DNA from 2 places in the Streptomyces clavuligerus genome. Region 2 is predicted to be linked to the other one. Evidence: riboswitches for the same ligand, from Rfam matches in the RefSeq annotation. Region 2 holds a riboswitch; the other holds the start of a gene.

Region 1 (6,941 bases), 1.1 Mb from region 2:
ATGGATGCCGCTCACCATGCGGGCGGGAGATAGGTGATCGAGGGTGATCCGGTGGCCGGGTGGACCGTTATGTCCGCCTCGACGCGGTAGACCTCGGCGAGCAGTTCGGGGGTGAACACCTCCTCGGGGGGACCGGCGGCGACGACCCGGCCGGCGGCGAGGACGACGATCCGGTCGCAGTAGTGGGCGGCGAGGTTGAGATCGTGCAGGGCGAGCACGGCCGTGGTGCCGAGCGACCGGACCAGGCCCAGGATCTCCATCTGGTAGCGGATGTCGAGATGGTTGGTCGGCTCGTCCAGGATCAGCAGCGCGGGGCGCTGCACCAGGGCGCGGGCGACCAGCGTGCGCTGGCGTTCGCCGCCGGAGAGGGAGGGGAAGGGCCGGTCGGCGAGGGTGTCGACGGCGAGCCTGGCCAGGGCCTCGTCGACCTGTGCGGCGTCGGCGGCGGTGTCGGGCTCCCAGAACCGCTTGTGCGGGGAGCGGCCCATGGCGACGATCTCCCGTACGGTCAGCTCGAACTCGGCGGGGCTGTCCTGGGGGACGCTCGCGATCCGCCGGGCGCGGGCCCGGGTGCCGAGGGCGAGCAGATCGTCCCCGTCGAGCAGGATCGTTCCGGCGGTGGGGCGCAGGGCGCCGTACACACAGCGCAGCAGGGTGGTCTTGCCGCTGCCGTTGGGGCCGACCAGGCCGACGGTCTCGCCGGGGGCGGCGGTGAGCGCGACGCCGTCGAGGAGGAGGCGGCCCCCGGTGCCGTAGCGCAGCCCGGTCACGTCGAGCGCGGCCCGCGCGGGTCCGGGCTCCGGGAAGGGCGCGGGCGCGGCCGGGGAAACGGGCCCGGTGGAGGGGGCGGCCCCGGCGGGGGAAGCAGGCCCGGTGGGGGAAGCGGACCCGGTGGAGGGCGGAAGGCTCACAGCGCTGCTCCTTGTGCGGTGCGGCTCCGCATCAGCCACAGGAAGAGCGGCCCGCCGATCAGCGCGGTGAGCACGCCGACGGGGATGTCCTGCGGGGACGCGACGGTACGGGCCGCCAGGTCGGCGACGATCAGCGCGGCGGCCCCCGCGAGCGCCGAGACCGGCAGCAGGGCCCGGTGGGTGGCGCCGACCAGCAGCCGGGCGGCGTGCGGCACCATCAGCCCGATGAAGCCGACGGCCCCGCTCGCGGCCACCAGCACGGCGGTGATCAGGGAGGCCAGGACGAACACGGCGGCGCGGAAGCGGGCCACGTCGAGGCCGAGCACGGTCGCGCTCTCCTCCCCCACCAGCATCAGGTCCAGCGGCCGGGAGAGCGCGAACAGCAGCGGCAGCGCGGCGCAGGTGACGGCCGCGGGCAGCCAGACGGTGTCCCAGCGGGCGCTGCCGAGTCCGCCGAGGGACCAGTACAGGGCCTCCCGGAAGTGCTCGGGCCGGGCGGAGGCCACCAGGACCAGGGTGGTCAGGGCGGTGAGGATGTAGGAGACGGTGACTCCCGCGAGCACCAGCCGGGTGCCGGTCATCCCGCCGCCCCTGCTGGCCAGCGCGTAGACGAGGACCAGTGCGCCGAGGGCGCCGAGGAAGGCGCCGACGGGCATGGCGACGGCGGTGGTGACGCCGATGCCGAGGGTGAGGACGAGGACGGCGCCGGTGGACGCCCCGGAGGAGATCCCCAGCAGGAAGGGGTCGGCGAGCCGGTTGCGCACCAGGGCCTGGAGGACGCAGCCGACGACGGCGAGTCCGGCCCCGACGACCGCCCCGAGCAGGACCCGGGGCAGCCGTACCTCGACCACGATGGTGCGGAAGGGGCTGGGCGCGGCGCCGGGCAGCAGGGCCCGGACGACCTCGCCGGGCGGGATGCGGACCGAGCCGAGCGCGAGCCCGGCCACGGCGGCGGCGACGAGGGCGAGCGTCAGCCCGGTGAGGACGGCGGCGCGGCGGAGCCAGGACGCGGCCGGGGCGCCCGGGGCCTTCGGCGACCCGGCGGGCACCGTCCGGAACAACCGCTTCCCCGTCTTCCCCGGCTGCTCGGTGCCCGCCGGTCCCGCCGTCCCCACCGCCTTCACCGGTCGGCTCACCGGTCGAACTGGGCGGACAGCTTGGCGATGGCGTCGGGCGCCCGTACCCCGAGGACCGCGTCCGACAGCGGCAGCACCGCGAAGCGCTTGTTCTTGATCGCGGGAACGTCGCGCAGGGCCGGGTCCCTGAGCAGCCGCTCCTTCTTCTGGGCGACGCTGACGGAGCCGTAGTCGAGGATGAGGACGACCTCCGGCTTGCGGGCCACGACCTCCTCCCAGGTGGCCTCGCCGAACGACTTGTCGATGTCGGCGAAGAGGTTGCGTCCGCCCGCGCGGGTGATCAGCTCATGGCCGATGCCCTTGCCGCCCACGGTGGTGGCGGTCTTGTCCCCGGCGTCGTAGACGAAGACGGGGACGGGCGGCTTCCCGTCGCGCCGCTGCTCGGTCCCGGCGACCGTGGCCCGGGCCTTCGTGATCCACCGCTCGGCGCGCTCGGGGACGCCGAAGGTGCCCCCGACCTCCTCGATCTCCTGGTAGAGATCGTCCATGGTGGTGCGCTTCTCGGTGCAGTACTCCACATTGAGCCTGCTGTCGATGCCGGAGTCCTTCAGGGCGTCGCGGGTGCGGCCGTCCTTGGCGTCGAAGGCGGTGGCGTATCCGCCGTAGACGAAGTCGGGGTTGGCGGCCAGCAGTTTCTCGCGGGAGGGGTACTCCTTGGCGATGACGGGGATGGCCTCGTACGCCTGGCGGTAGCGGGGCAGGACCGCGTCGTCGAGGTAGGCGGTGCCGACGACGGACTTCTCCAGCCCCAGTTCCAGCATGATCTCGGTGACGTGCTGGTTCATGGTGACGACCCGCTGCGGGGCGGCCTTGTAGGTGGTCTTCACCCCGCAGTTGTCGACGGTGTACGGGAAGGGACCGCCGGGGCGGGCGGCCTCGGTCCCTCCCTTCCCGCCGCTGTCGGAGCTGTCGGAGCCGCAGGCGGTGAGCGTGAGCAGCAGGGCGGTGGTCAGGGCGGCTGCGGTGGCAGCGGAACGGCGCCTGGACATGGCGGGGTACGGCCTCCTTGGGGATTTCCACGTCCCCTGTGATGGGAGAAGGGCGGCGGGTCAGTTCCTGACTGCCGGGCCGGGGCCCGGGTCACAGTGGCGGGACCGTGCCGGAGTCACACCGGCTTCCTGGGTCCCGCCGCCCTGCTGTGCAGTAGTGCGGTGCGGTGATCGTACGTGGTCAGTAGGCGTCCACGACCTTGACGTCCTCCTCGGTGACGGTGCCGTCCACGATCCGGAAGGAACGGAACTGGAAGGGCCCGGCGCCGTCGGTGTCCGCCGTGGAGACGAGGACGTAGTGGGCGCCCGGCTCATTGGCGTACGAGAGGTCGGTACGGGAGGGGTATGCCTCGGTGGCCGTGTGGGAGTGGTAGATGATCACGGGCTCTTCGTCCCGGTCGTCCATCTCGCGGTAGAGCGTGAGGAGGTCGGCCGAGTCGAATTCGTAGAACGTGGGCGAGCGGGCCGCGTTCAGCATGGGGATGAAACGCTCGGGGCGTCCGGTGCCCGCGGGGCCCGCGACGACGCCGCACGCCTCGTCGGGGTGGTCGGCGCGGGAGTGCGCCACGATCTGGTCGAAGAGGGCCTTCGTCAGCGTCAGCATGCGGATCAGCATAAGCAGACGAGCTGCGGAAACGTTCCGTCCGAGAGAACCGGGAGCAGGTGCTCCGAGCCTCCGCGGGAACGGGGGAAACGGGAGAGACAGAAGACAAGGGCGGGGCCGTACGGTGTCGTACCGTACGGCCCCGCCCTGGTGTGTCCGGTGCCCGCCCCTCGGGGCGGCCCCGGGGTCAGTCCTTCTTGCTGAAGGCGTCCCCCTGGGGGTTGCGCCGCTTGAGCACCAGATAGGCGACGCCGAGCAGCAGGGCCCAGACCGGGGCCACATAGAGCGAGATCCGGGCGTCCTTGTCGATGCCCATGAGCACGATCACCATGCCGATGAAGGCGAGCGCGAACCAGCTCGTCCAGGGGGCGCCGGGCGCCTTGAACGTGGAGTGCGGCAGCTCACCGCGGTCGGCCTTGGCGCGGTAGCGGATCTGGCAGACCAGGATCATGATCCAGGCCCACATGCCGGAGATGGTGGCGAAGGAGACGATCTTGTTGAACGCCTCGCCGGGCCACTGGTAGTTGATCCAGACACCGATCAGCATCAGACCGGCGGAGAACGTGGTGCCCAGCAGCGGGGTGCCGTTCCTGGTGAGCCGGGTGAAGATCCCCGGGCCCTGTCCGTTGAGCGCGAGGTCGCGCAGCATCCGGCCGGTGGAGTACATGCCGGAGTTGCAGGAGGAGAGCGCGGCGGTCAGCACGACGAAGTTGACGATGGCGGCGCCGACCTGGAGCCCCATCTCGTCGAAGGCGGCGACGAACGGCGAGACCCCGGGCTGGAACTTGGTCCAGGAGACCACCGACAGGATCATGATCAGGGCGCCGATGTAGAAGATCGCGATACGGACCGGGACGGTGTTGATCGCCTTCGGCAGGTTCTTCTCGGGGTCCTTGGACTCACCGGCGGTGACGCCGACCAGCTCGACGGCGAGGAAGGCGAACATCACGATCTGGAGGGTCATCAGGGTGCCGCCGATGCCCTTGGGGAAGAATCCGCCGTCGTCCCAGAGAAGGGTGACGGACGCGGTGTCCCCGGCGTCGGAGAAGCCGATCGTCAGAATGCCCGCACAGATGAGGATCATGCCGATGATCGCGGTGACCTTGACCATCGAGAACCAGAACTCCAGCTCGCCGAAGAGCTTCACGGAGATCAGGTTGGCGCCGTAGAGAATGATCGTGAAGGCGAGCGCGGAGATCCACTGGGGAATGTCCCACCAGTAGGTCATATAACTGGCCGCCGCGGTGACCTCGGTCATTCCGGTGACCACCCAGAAGAGCCAGTAGGTCCAGCCGGTGACGAAGCCCGCGAAGGGGCTGACGAACTCCCGCGCGTAGTCGGAGAACGAGCCCGCGACCGGGCGGTACATCAGCAGCTCGCCGAGCGCGCGCATGATGAAGAAGATGACCACGCCCGCCACGGCGTAGGCGAGGATCAGACTGGGGCCCGCCTTGGAGATGCCCTTGCCCGCACCGAGGAAGAGTCCGGTGCCGATCGCGCCGCCGATGGCGATCATCTGTATCTGCCGGGCGTTCAGCGCCCGGTGGTAGCCCTGGTTCTCGCCCTGGGCCGCGGCCTCGGGCGGTGGGGACCCGTCGGGTCCCGCGACACCCTTGCCGTCGTGCCCGTCTTCCTTGCCGACCTGCACTGAGGTCATGGTGATGCGCCCTTTCTCCATGCGGACCCGCTCCCGCTGCGATGCGTGCGCGCGGACGCGGATCAGGTCCTGATCCCCCCGGATACGGATGGAGTGCCACCGGCGATCCGCCGGCTCAAGCGCCTCCAGGAGCATGGGTGGCGCCCCTGGCGGAAGTGAAGGTTTATCACGGGTTTATGGGCCGTACAGATGGCCGAGTGTGGTTCACGCCACCCTGAAATCAGCACAAAAGACACGAAGACGGGCAAAGTATGCCCTTGTGGTAACAGGATCGTTATTCGGATTTGAGTGTCCGCTGAGGGTTCACCCCTCGTACGCTGTCCGAATGCCGGACATACACCCCCGCACAACGGTCATATGGGGCCGTGGAAAGGCCCCCGGACCCGGTGCGGGGCCGGGGGCCGGGGGGTGATCAGGGCAGCAGCGTCTCGACCAGCGTCTCCTGGAGGACGCCCAGCCAGAGGTAGGCCATCACCATCGGCTTGCGCGGATCGGAGTCCGGCAGCCGGTAGAGGGCGCTGGACTCGTCCTCGTCGGTGACCTCAAGCCGGGTGCCGATGGTCAGCCGGAGGTCGTTGAGCGCCCGCAGCCAGCGCACGCAGTCCTCGGGGGAGAGCTTCAGGACCGCCCCGCCCTCGGCGGCCGGGGCGAGGGAGTCCAGCGTCCGCACCACCGCGAGCGCGTCCTCGCGCTTGTGGGTGCGCAGATCGTTCTCGGTGAAGCGGCGGAACTCGGCGGACGCCTCCTGTGTCCCGCTGCCGGACCCGTCCGCCCCCGGACCCGCGTACGCGTCGGGGAAGAGCCGGGCCAGCGCCGGGTCGGACGGGGGCTCGCTCGGGCCCTCGGCGAACAGCGCCGCCAGCGGGTCCTCGCCCTCGACGGGGGTGTCCCCCGGCCCGATCAGCTCCAGGAGCTGCACGGCGAGCGAGCGCAGGATGGAGACCTCGACATCGTCCAGCGCCACCGCGGCGCCACCGCCGGGAACCGGCTCGAAGTGTCCCGGCATCAGCCGCGGTCCTGGGAGAGGGTCGCCCAGAGCCCATAGCCGTGCATCGCCTGCACGTCGCGCTCCATCTCCTCACGGCTGCCGCTGGAGACCACCGCGCGCCCCTTGTTGTGCACGTCGAGCATCAGCTTGCGCGCCTTGTCCTTGGAGTAACCGAAGTACGCCTGGAAGACGTAGGTCACATAGCTCATCAGATTGACCGGGTCGTTGTGGACGAGCGTCACCCACGGCACGTCCGGCTCGGGCACGGCGAAGGTCTCCTCCGCCGGTGCTGGGCGTTCGATCTCGGTGGGAGCAACACTCACCTGATCCATGCTGCCACCCGACCGGGCACGGCGCATAAACGGCCACCACATCTCGTCAGTTTGACGAGATGTGGGGTAGCATCCGGGCCATGGCCGAATCGCCCGGGGTCCGCGGCTGACACCGTGCCGCGCCACGGGCGGGACAGGGCCGCCACAGAGCCGCGACCAAGACGAAAGTACGAGGTGGAGTGACGTGAACACCGCTGACCTGGGGCTGCCGGTGGACGTCCCCTCGACGGCCCTCTTCACCGACCAGTACGAGTTCACCATGGTCCAGGCGGCCCTGCGCGGGGGCACCGCGGAGCGCCGCTCGGTGTTCGAGGTGTTCACCCG
Region 2 (6,941 bases):
ATGGCGGCGTGCGGGGCGCCCCGGACGGTGGTCAGCCCGACCAGGTCGGGGCGGCGGGCCGCCAGCTCGCGCGAGGGCTCCCACGGGGCGACGGTGTCGTCCGGGCCGTGGAGGATCAGCGTGGGGACCCGGAGCGTCTGCGCGTCCGCGACCGGGGCCGGGAGCTGCCGGCCGTCGTAGAGCCCGGCCCGGCTGCGGGCCGCCCGGACCGCGAGCGGCACCAGCGGGGCGGGGGTGTGCCGGGCGGCGGCGAGGGCGTGCAGGGTCGCGTCCTTGTCGAGCACCGGCGAGTCGAGGACCAGTCCGCTGATCCGGTCGCGCAGCGCGGAGTCCGCGGCGGTGTGCAGCGCCATGGTGGCGCCGGTGGACCAGCCGTACAGGACGACCCTGCGGGCGCCGCCCCGGACTGCGAAGCGGAGAGCGGCGTCGAGGTCGCGCCACTCGGTGTCGCCGAGGTGTCCCATGCCGTCGGGGGAGCGAGGGGCGTCGGGGTCGCCGCGGTAGCCGACGCCCAGCACCGGAATGCGGCGGCGGTGCAGGAACGGAAGGAGGTTCAGAGGGTGCTCGCGGGTGGTGCCCAGGCCGTGGACCGCGATGACCCAGGTCTCCCGGGCGCCGGGGACGGACCACGCGGGGAGCGGGCCCAGCTCGCCGGGGACGGTGACGTCGGCGTACTCGATACCGAGGGCTGCCGCCGGGTCGCCCCGGTGGAGCTGCGGGGTGAGCCGGACCCGGGCGCCCGGTTCCAGGACGCCGTGGACGACGCGCTCCACTCTGCGGACGAGGGTGTCCGCGGAACGGGTCACCTCCTCCAGGACCGGGCCGACCACGGCGTGGACCCCGGGCCCGCGCAGCCCGTAGACGCCGGGGCGGCCCGCGGCGAGGGTGCGGCTGAGGGTGACGCGGTCCTCGTCGAGGGCGTGGACCGTGAGGCGGGGGTCGCCGGGGAAGGGGCGGTCGGGGGTGGGGCGGAGGATGGCGTCGCTGGTGTGGCGGCCGACGGCGAAGGTGGCTGCGCCGAGGCCCAACAGGGTGGTGGCAGCCGCTGCCGCCGCGGTGACCGGTCGCACTGTTCCAGTGTCGGTGCCGGGTCCGTCCGCTGCCAGTGGACACCCCGGGTGGGGGGCAAGTCGACCCCTTGGGGGTGTGTGGTCCCCTCCGGGGGGGGCGGTGTGGGGCCTGAGGTTGCAGCCTCGTGGGGGTGCCCGAAATTCAGCCTCGCCGACGATTGAGGCGCGGGGGTTCGGGGGCTGGCCCCCGACAACGGGGCCGCGCGGGGGTCCGTCGGCTTGCGCATCAGCCTTGCGTTGGACGCGGGTCCGTCCTCAATCGCCGGACGGGCTTGTTGTGCTCGGGTCGGCCGTATTGGTGCGGGATGTGGGGGCCTCCGGGCTCGACTCCTCAGGGCCGGCAGACCGGACGTCCGACGCAGAGTGCGGGCGGTTCTCCGCCGGTCCCTTCCGGGGACGACCCTGCACCCCCCACCACGGGCAGACGGCCCACTCGGTGCGGGACGTGGGCACACTCCCGCCCGGTGGGAAGGGGGAGCCGCAGGCCCCTCCCGCACGCAGGGGGCACACCCCCGCCCCGGGGGGAGACAGACGGCCCCTTCGGGTCCCGCCAGGGGGATGACCCTGCCCCCACCACGGGGCCGGGCCGTCTCGGTGCCGGCAGCGGGCACACCCCCGCCCGGTGGGAGACGGACGGCCTCGGGTCCCGTCACAGGGGCCAGGCCGCCCGGTGCGGGAAGTGGGCACCGTCCCGCCGGGGGGAGAGTGCCCTGCGCCGCCGTCCCGCGGGACGGCGGCGTCCCGCCCCGGGGGGAGCGCGCGGCCCCTCTGGGGCCGGAGGTCAGCCCGGCTGGCCGTATGTCGAGAGTTTGGACGCGGTCTCCGCGAGCTGCGCGGAGGTGAGGAGCGTCGGGGTGCGGCCCGGGAGGGAGGAGGCGAGGAGCCAGAGGTGGCACATCCATTCGAGCTGGGCCGTGTGGTCGTAGGCCCGGTCGAGGGTGTCGGCGTACACGACCGTCCCGTGATTCCTCAGCAGCGCGGCCGTCCGCCCCTCCAGCGCCCCCGCCAGGTTCCGCGCCAGCTCCTCCGTCCCGTAGAGCGCGTACTCCGCCACCCGCACCGGCCCGCCGAGCGCGGCGGTCATGTAGTGGATCGCGGGCAGCTCCCGCACCAGCGTGGAGACGGCCGTGGCGTGCACGGCGTGGGTGTGGACGACGGCGCGCGCCCCGGTGTGGCGGTAGACCTCCAGATGGAGCGGCAGCTCACTCGTGGGTCCGAGCGTGCCGAGCACCTGCCGTCCGTCGAGGTCGACGCCCACGACGTCGTCCGGGGAGAGCCGGTCGTAGGGCACCCCGCTGGGGGTGACCAGGATCAGTTCGCCGAGCCGGGCCGAGACATTGCCCGATGTGCCCACCACCAGGCCCTCGGCGGCGGTCCTGCGGGCGGTGTCCACCACGGCCCGCCAGGTCGTGTCGATCGCGTCCTGCCGCACGTAATCGGTCATGTGAACGATCCTGTCAGCATCGGGCGCCCGACTACAGAGGGCGACCATCGGGAGACGCGAAACGGCTCACCCGGCAAAGCGGTCAGATCCTTGGAAAAGGTGATGAAAGCCACTTTGATCGGCGTCCATCCCGTCACAGAGGCCCATCCAGCCCCCCGAGAACGGAAGCGGAACCATGATCCTCAGTTGGATCAACCGGGATGCCCGCCTGAGTTCACCTTCCGTTCACTCAGGTTACCTACGTTCGCCGAGCCACTGACGTCCAAAGATTGCCTGGGTAAATGGAACACATCACGCTGCTGCTCGCGATTGTGATCGTGACGGCTCTCGTGTTCGATTTCACGAACGGTTTCCACGACACCGCCAACGCGATGGCGACGACCATCTCGACCGGCGCGATGAAGCCCAAAGCCGCGGTGGCCATGTCCGCCGTGCTCAACCTCGTCGGCGCGTTCATGTCCGTGGAGGTCGCCAAGACGATCTCCAGCGGCATGGTCGACGAGTCAGGCATCACACCAGAAGTGATCTTCGCGGCGCTCGTCGGCGCCATCCTCTGGAATCTCCTGACGTGGCTGGTCGGCCTGCCGTCCAGCTCCTCGCACGCCCTCATGGGCGGTCTGATCGGCGCGACCATAGCCTCGGTCGGCATCAGCGGCGTCAACGGCGGCACCGTCGTCACCAAGGTGCTGATCCCCGCCCTCGCGGCCCCCCTGGTGGCCGGTATCGGCGGTTACCTCGCCGCGAAGCTGACCTACAAGCTCGGCAAGAACATCGACGACAAGACCAGCGCCAAGGGCTACCGCGCGGGGCAGATCGCCTCGGCCGGCCTGGTCTCGCTCGCCCACGGCACCAACGACGCCCAGAAGACGATGGGCATCATCACGCTGGCCCTGGTCGCCGGCGATGTCCTCGCCCCCGGCTCCAACCCGCCCATGTGGGTCATCGTCTCCGCCGGTGTCGCGATCGCCCTCGGCACCTACCTCGGTGGCTGGCGCATCATCCGCACCATGGGCAAGGGCCTGACCGACCTCCAGCCGCAGCAGGGCTTCGCCGCCCAGACCAGCGCCGCGAGCGTCATCCTGGCCTCCTCGAACCTGGGCTTCTCGCTCTCCACCACCCACTCCTGCTCCGGCGCCGTCATGGGCTCGGGCCTCGGCCGCAAGGGCGGTGTGGTCCGCTGGTCCACCGCCACCCGGATGTTCGTCGCCTGGGGTCTGACCCTGCCGGCCGCCGGTCTGGTCGCCGCCCTCTCCGAGCTGGTCACCAAGCAGGGCCCCTGGGGCGTCGGTGTCGTCCTCGCCTTCCTGATCGGCTCCTCCGTCGCGATCTGGGTCTACTCCCGCCGCCAGGTCGTCGACCACACCAACGTGAACGAGGCCGAGACCGCCGAGGAGACGGACGCTCCCGGTGTGGTCACCACCGCCATGGCCGCCGTCACCCCGCCGCCCGCCGGTGTCGTCACCGGTCAGGACGGGTTCCAGAAGACCCCGGCCACCCCGGCCACCGCCCCCGACTCCGGCCCGGCCAGCCCGGCCGCGGTGTAAGGACAAGATCAGCATGAACATCGACTGGGTAGCCCTCGGCTCCGTCTTCGGCGTGAGCCTCCTGGCCACCGTGACCATCGCGGGCCTCTTCGTCCTCGGTCTCGTCGGCCTCAGCAAGCAGGAGATCGCCTCCGCGCAGGGCGGCTCGGCCGTCCTCGCCCGCACCAGCGCCTACCTCTGCTTCGCGCTCTGCGCCGTCGCGGTCAGCTTCGGGATCTACCTGATCGTCACCTGACGAGCGGCGCGACAGCCGAACGAAAAGGGCCGGGCATCCCCCAGGGACGCCCGGCCCTTCCGTGTGCCCGCGCACCCCGCCGTCGCAGGTCAACGGCAGGTTGACGGCTGTTCTCACAGCGTGGTGGACTGCCGGGGCCAATGGGCGGCAGCAGAGGAAGCCGGTGCGAATCCGGCGCGGTCCCGCCACTGTCACCGGGAACCCCCGGAAGCCAGGAACTCTCGCCGCCGATCACGTCGAACCAGGGCGCGGACACCCTGAGTGAGGACATATCGCCATGCCCGGCCCCGACCCCACCCCCGTCGCCCCGGCGGCCCTCTCGTGCGCCCCCGGAACCGGTGGCTGAGCCGGTGCGGGCCGAACGGATCTTCGTCTGCGGCGCCGCCGCGGGCATCGCCGCCGATCTGCTGCTGGGCGACCCCCGCCGGGGCCACCCCGTCGCCGCCTTCGGGCGGGCCGCCGGGGCCGTCGAGCGGGTGCTCTGGCGCGACCACCGCGGCTGGGGCGCCCTGCACACCGCCGTCTGCGCCGGGGGCACCGCCGCGGGCGCCGCGCTGCTGGCCCGGGGCGCGCGCCGCAGCCCGGCGCTCTCGCTGGCGCTGACCGCCGCCGTGACCTGGTCCGTCGTCGGCGGCACCACCCTGGGCCGGGAGGCCGGGACCATCGGTGCCGCGCTGGCCGAAGGGGACACCGAACGCGCCCGGGCGCGGCTGCCGCATCTGTGCGGCCGTGATCCGCAGGCCCTGGACGAGCGGGGGATGGCCCGCGCCGTGGTGGAGTCCGTGGCCGAGAACACCTCCGACGCCGTCGTCGGCGCGCTGGTGTGGGGCGCGCTCGGGGGTGTGCCCGGACTCGCCGCGTTCCGCGCGGTCAACACCCTGGACGCGATGGTCGGCCACCGCTCCCCCCGCTACCAGCGCTTCGGCTGGGCCTCGGCCCGGCTGGACGATCTCGCGGGCTGGCCGGGGGCCCGGCTGACGGCCGCCCTCGCGGTGCTCGCGGGCGACGACCCGAAGGGCGCCGTACGGGCCTGGCGGGCCGACGCCCACCGGCACCCCAGCCCCAACGCCGGACCGGTCGAGGCGGCCTTCGCGGGCGCCCTCGGCGTACGGCTCGGCGGGACCCTCGCGTACGGCGGGCGGGTGGAGCACCGCCCGGTGCTCAACGGCGGCGCGGGCCGCCCGGTGGAGATCGCGGACATCGAGCGCGCGGCCCGGCTCTCCCGGCGGGTGGGGCTGCTGGCGCTGGGGGTCAGCGCGGTGGGGCGGCTCGCCGCCGGACACATGCTGCGGACAGCGCGCGGGGGACGGGGAGGGACACGATGACCGGAGGCGGACTGCTCGTCGCGGGCACCACGTCCGACGCGGGCAAGAGCGTCGTCACCGCGGGGATCTGCCGCTGGCTGGTGCGCCAGGGGCTGAAGGTGGCCCCCTTCAAGGGGCAGAACATGTCGCTCAACTCCTATGTGACCCGGGACGGCGCGGAGATCGGCCGGGCGCAGGCGATGCAGGCGCGGGCCGCCCGGGTGGAGCCGACCGCGCTGATGAACCCGGTCCTGCTCAAGCCCGGCGGGGACCGCACCAGCCAGGTCGTGCTGCTGGGCCGCCCGGTGGGCGAGATGGGCGCCCGGGGCTACTTCGGCTCCCCCCAGGCCCCCGGGGACTCCCCCGGACCGCTGCGCGGGGGCGGCCGGGAGGCCCTGTTCGGCACCGTCATGGAGTGCCTGGAGGAGTTGCGCGCCACCCATGACGCGGTGATCTGCGAGGGCGCGGGCAGCCCCGCCGAGATCAATCTGCGGCGTACGGACATCGTGAACATGGGCGTCGCCCGGGCCGCGCAACTGCCGGTGCTCGTCGTCGGCGACATCGACCGGGGCGGCGTCTTCGCCTCGTTCTTCGGCACCACGGCCCTGCTCACGGCCGAGGACCAGCGGCTGGTCTCCGGCTATCTCGTCAACAAGTTCCGCGGCGACGTGTCCCTCCTCGAACCGGGGCTCGACATGCTCCGGGGGCTGACCGGGCGGCCGACGTACGGGGTGCTGCCGTACGCGCACGGCCTCGGCATCGACGAGGAGGACGGGCTCCGGGTCTCGCTGCGGGGCGCGGTCCGCGAGTCCCGGCCGACCCCGCCGGCGGGCGAGGACGTGCTCCGGGTCGCGGTCTGCGCGGTGCCGCTGATGTCGAACTTCACCGACGTCGACGCGCTGGCCGCCGAGCCGGGCGTCGTCGTCCGCTTCGTCGACCGCCCGGAGGAGCTGGCCGACGCCGATCTGGTCGTCGTCCCCGGCACCCGGGGCACCGTCGGCGCCCTGCGGTGGCTGCGGGAGCGCGGACTCGCCCGGGAGCTGGCCCGCCGGGCCGCCGCGGGCCGTCCCGTGCTCGGCATCTGCGGCGGGTTCCAGCTCCTGGGCGAGCACATCGAGGACGGGATCGAGTCCCGCGCCGGGTCCGTGCCCGGTCTGGGGCTGCTGCCCGTACGGGTGCGCTTCCACGCCGGCAAGACGCTGGCCCGGCCGGTGGGCACCGCGCTCGGTGAGCGGGTGGAGGGGTACGAGATCCATCACGGTGTCGCCGACGTCCTGGGCGGCGAACCCTTCCTGGACGGCTGCCGGGTCGGCGCGGTGTGGGGCACCCACTGGCACGGCTCGC

Evidence for each region. A riboswitch is a leader RNA that binds a small molecule or an ion and turns the genes downstream of it on or off. The one in region 2 is predicted to bind cobalamin.
Region 1: linked by a shared signal. The riboswitch ahead of CRV15_RS18325 (ABC transporter substrate-binding protein) and the one ahead of CRV15_RS22940 (cobalamin biosynthesis protein) in region 2 are both predicted to bind cobalamin.

The regions. Positions count from the first base shown of each region.
Region 1 covers NZ_CP027858.1:4,349,340-4,356,280, reverse strand. The annotation lists gene CRV15_RS18335 (ABC transporter ATP-binding protein) at 12-911, opposite strand; gene CRV15_RS18330 (FecCD family ABC transporter permease) at 908-1,960, opposite strand; gene CRV15_RS18325 (ABC transporter substrate-binding protein) at 2,044-3,036, opposite strand; adenosylcobalamin (AdoCbl) riboswitch at 3,060-3,195, opposite strand; gene CRV15_RS18320 (M67 family metallopeptidase) at 3,218-3,640, opposite strand; gene CRV15_RS18315 (amino acid permease) at 3,828-5,297, opposite strand; gene CRV15_RS18310 (DUF2017 domain-containing protein) at 5,710-6,303, opposite strand; gene clpS (ATP-dependent Clp protease adapter ClpS) at 6,303-6,617, opposite strand; gene CRV15_RS18300 (nicotinate phosphoribosyltransferase) at 6,802-6,941, shown strand, end outside.
Region 2 covers NZ_CP027858.1:5,443,835-5,450,775, reverse strand. The annotation lists gene CRV15_RS22960 (alpha/beta hydrolase) at 1-1,070, opposite strand, end outside; gene CRV15_RS22955 (class II aldolase/adducin family protein) at 1,852-2,514, opposite strand; gene CRV15_RS22950 (inorganic phosphate transporter) at 2,796-4,058, shown strand; gene CRV15_RS22945 (hypothetical protein) at 4,072-4,293, shown strand; cobalamin riboswitch at 4,401-4,536, shown strand; gene CRV15_RS22940 (cobalamin biosynthesis protein) at 4,644-5,618, shown strand; gene CRV15_RS22935 (cobyric acid synthase) at 5,615-6,941, shown strand, end outside.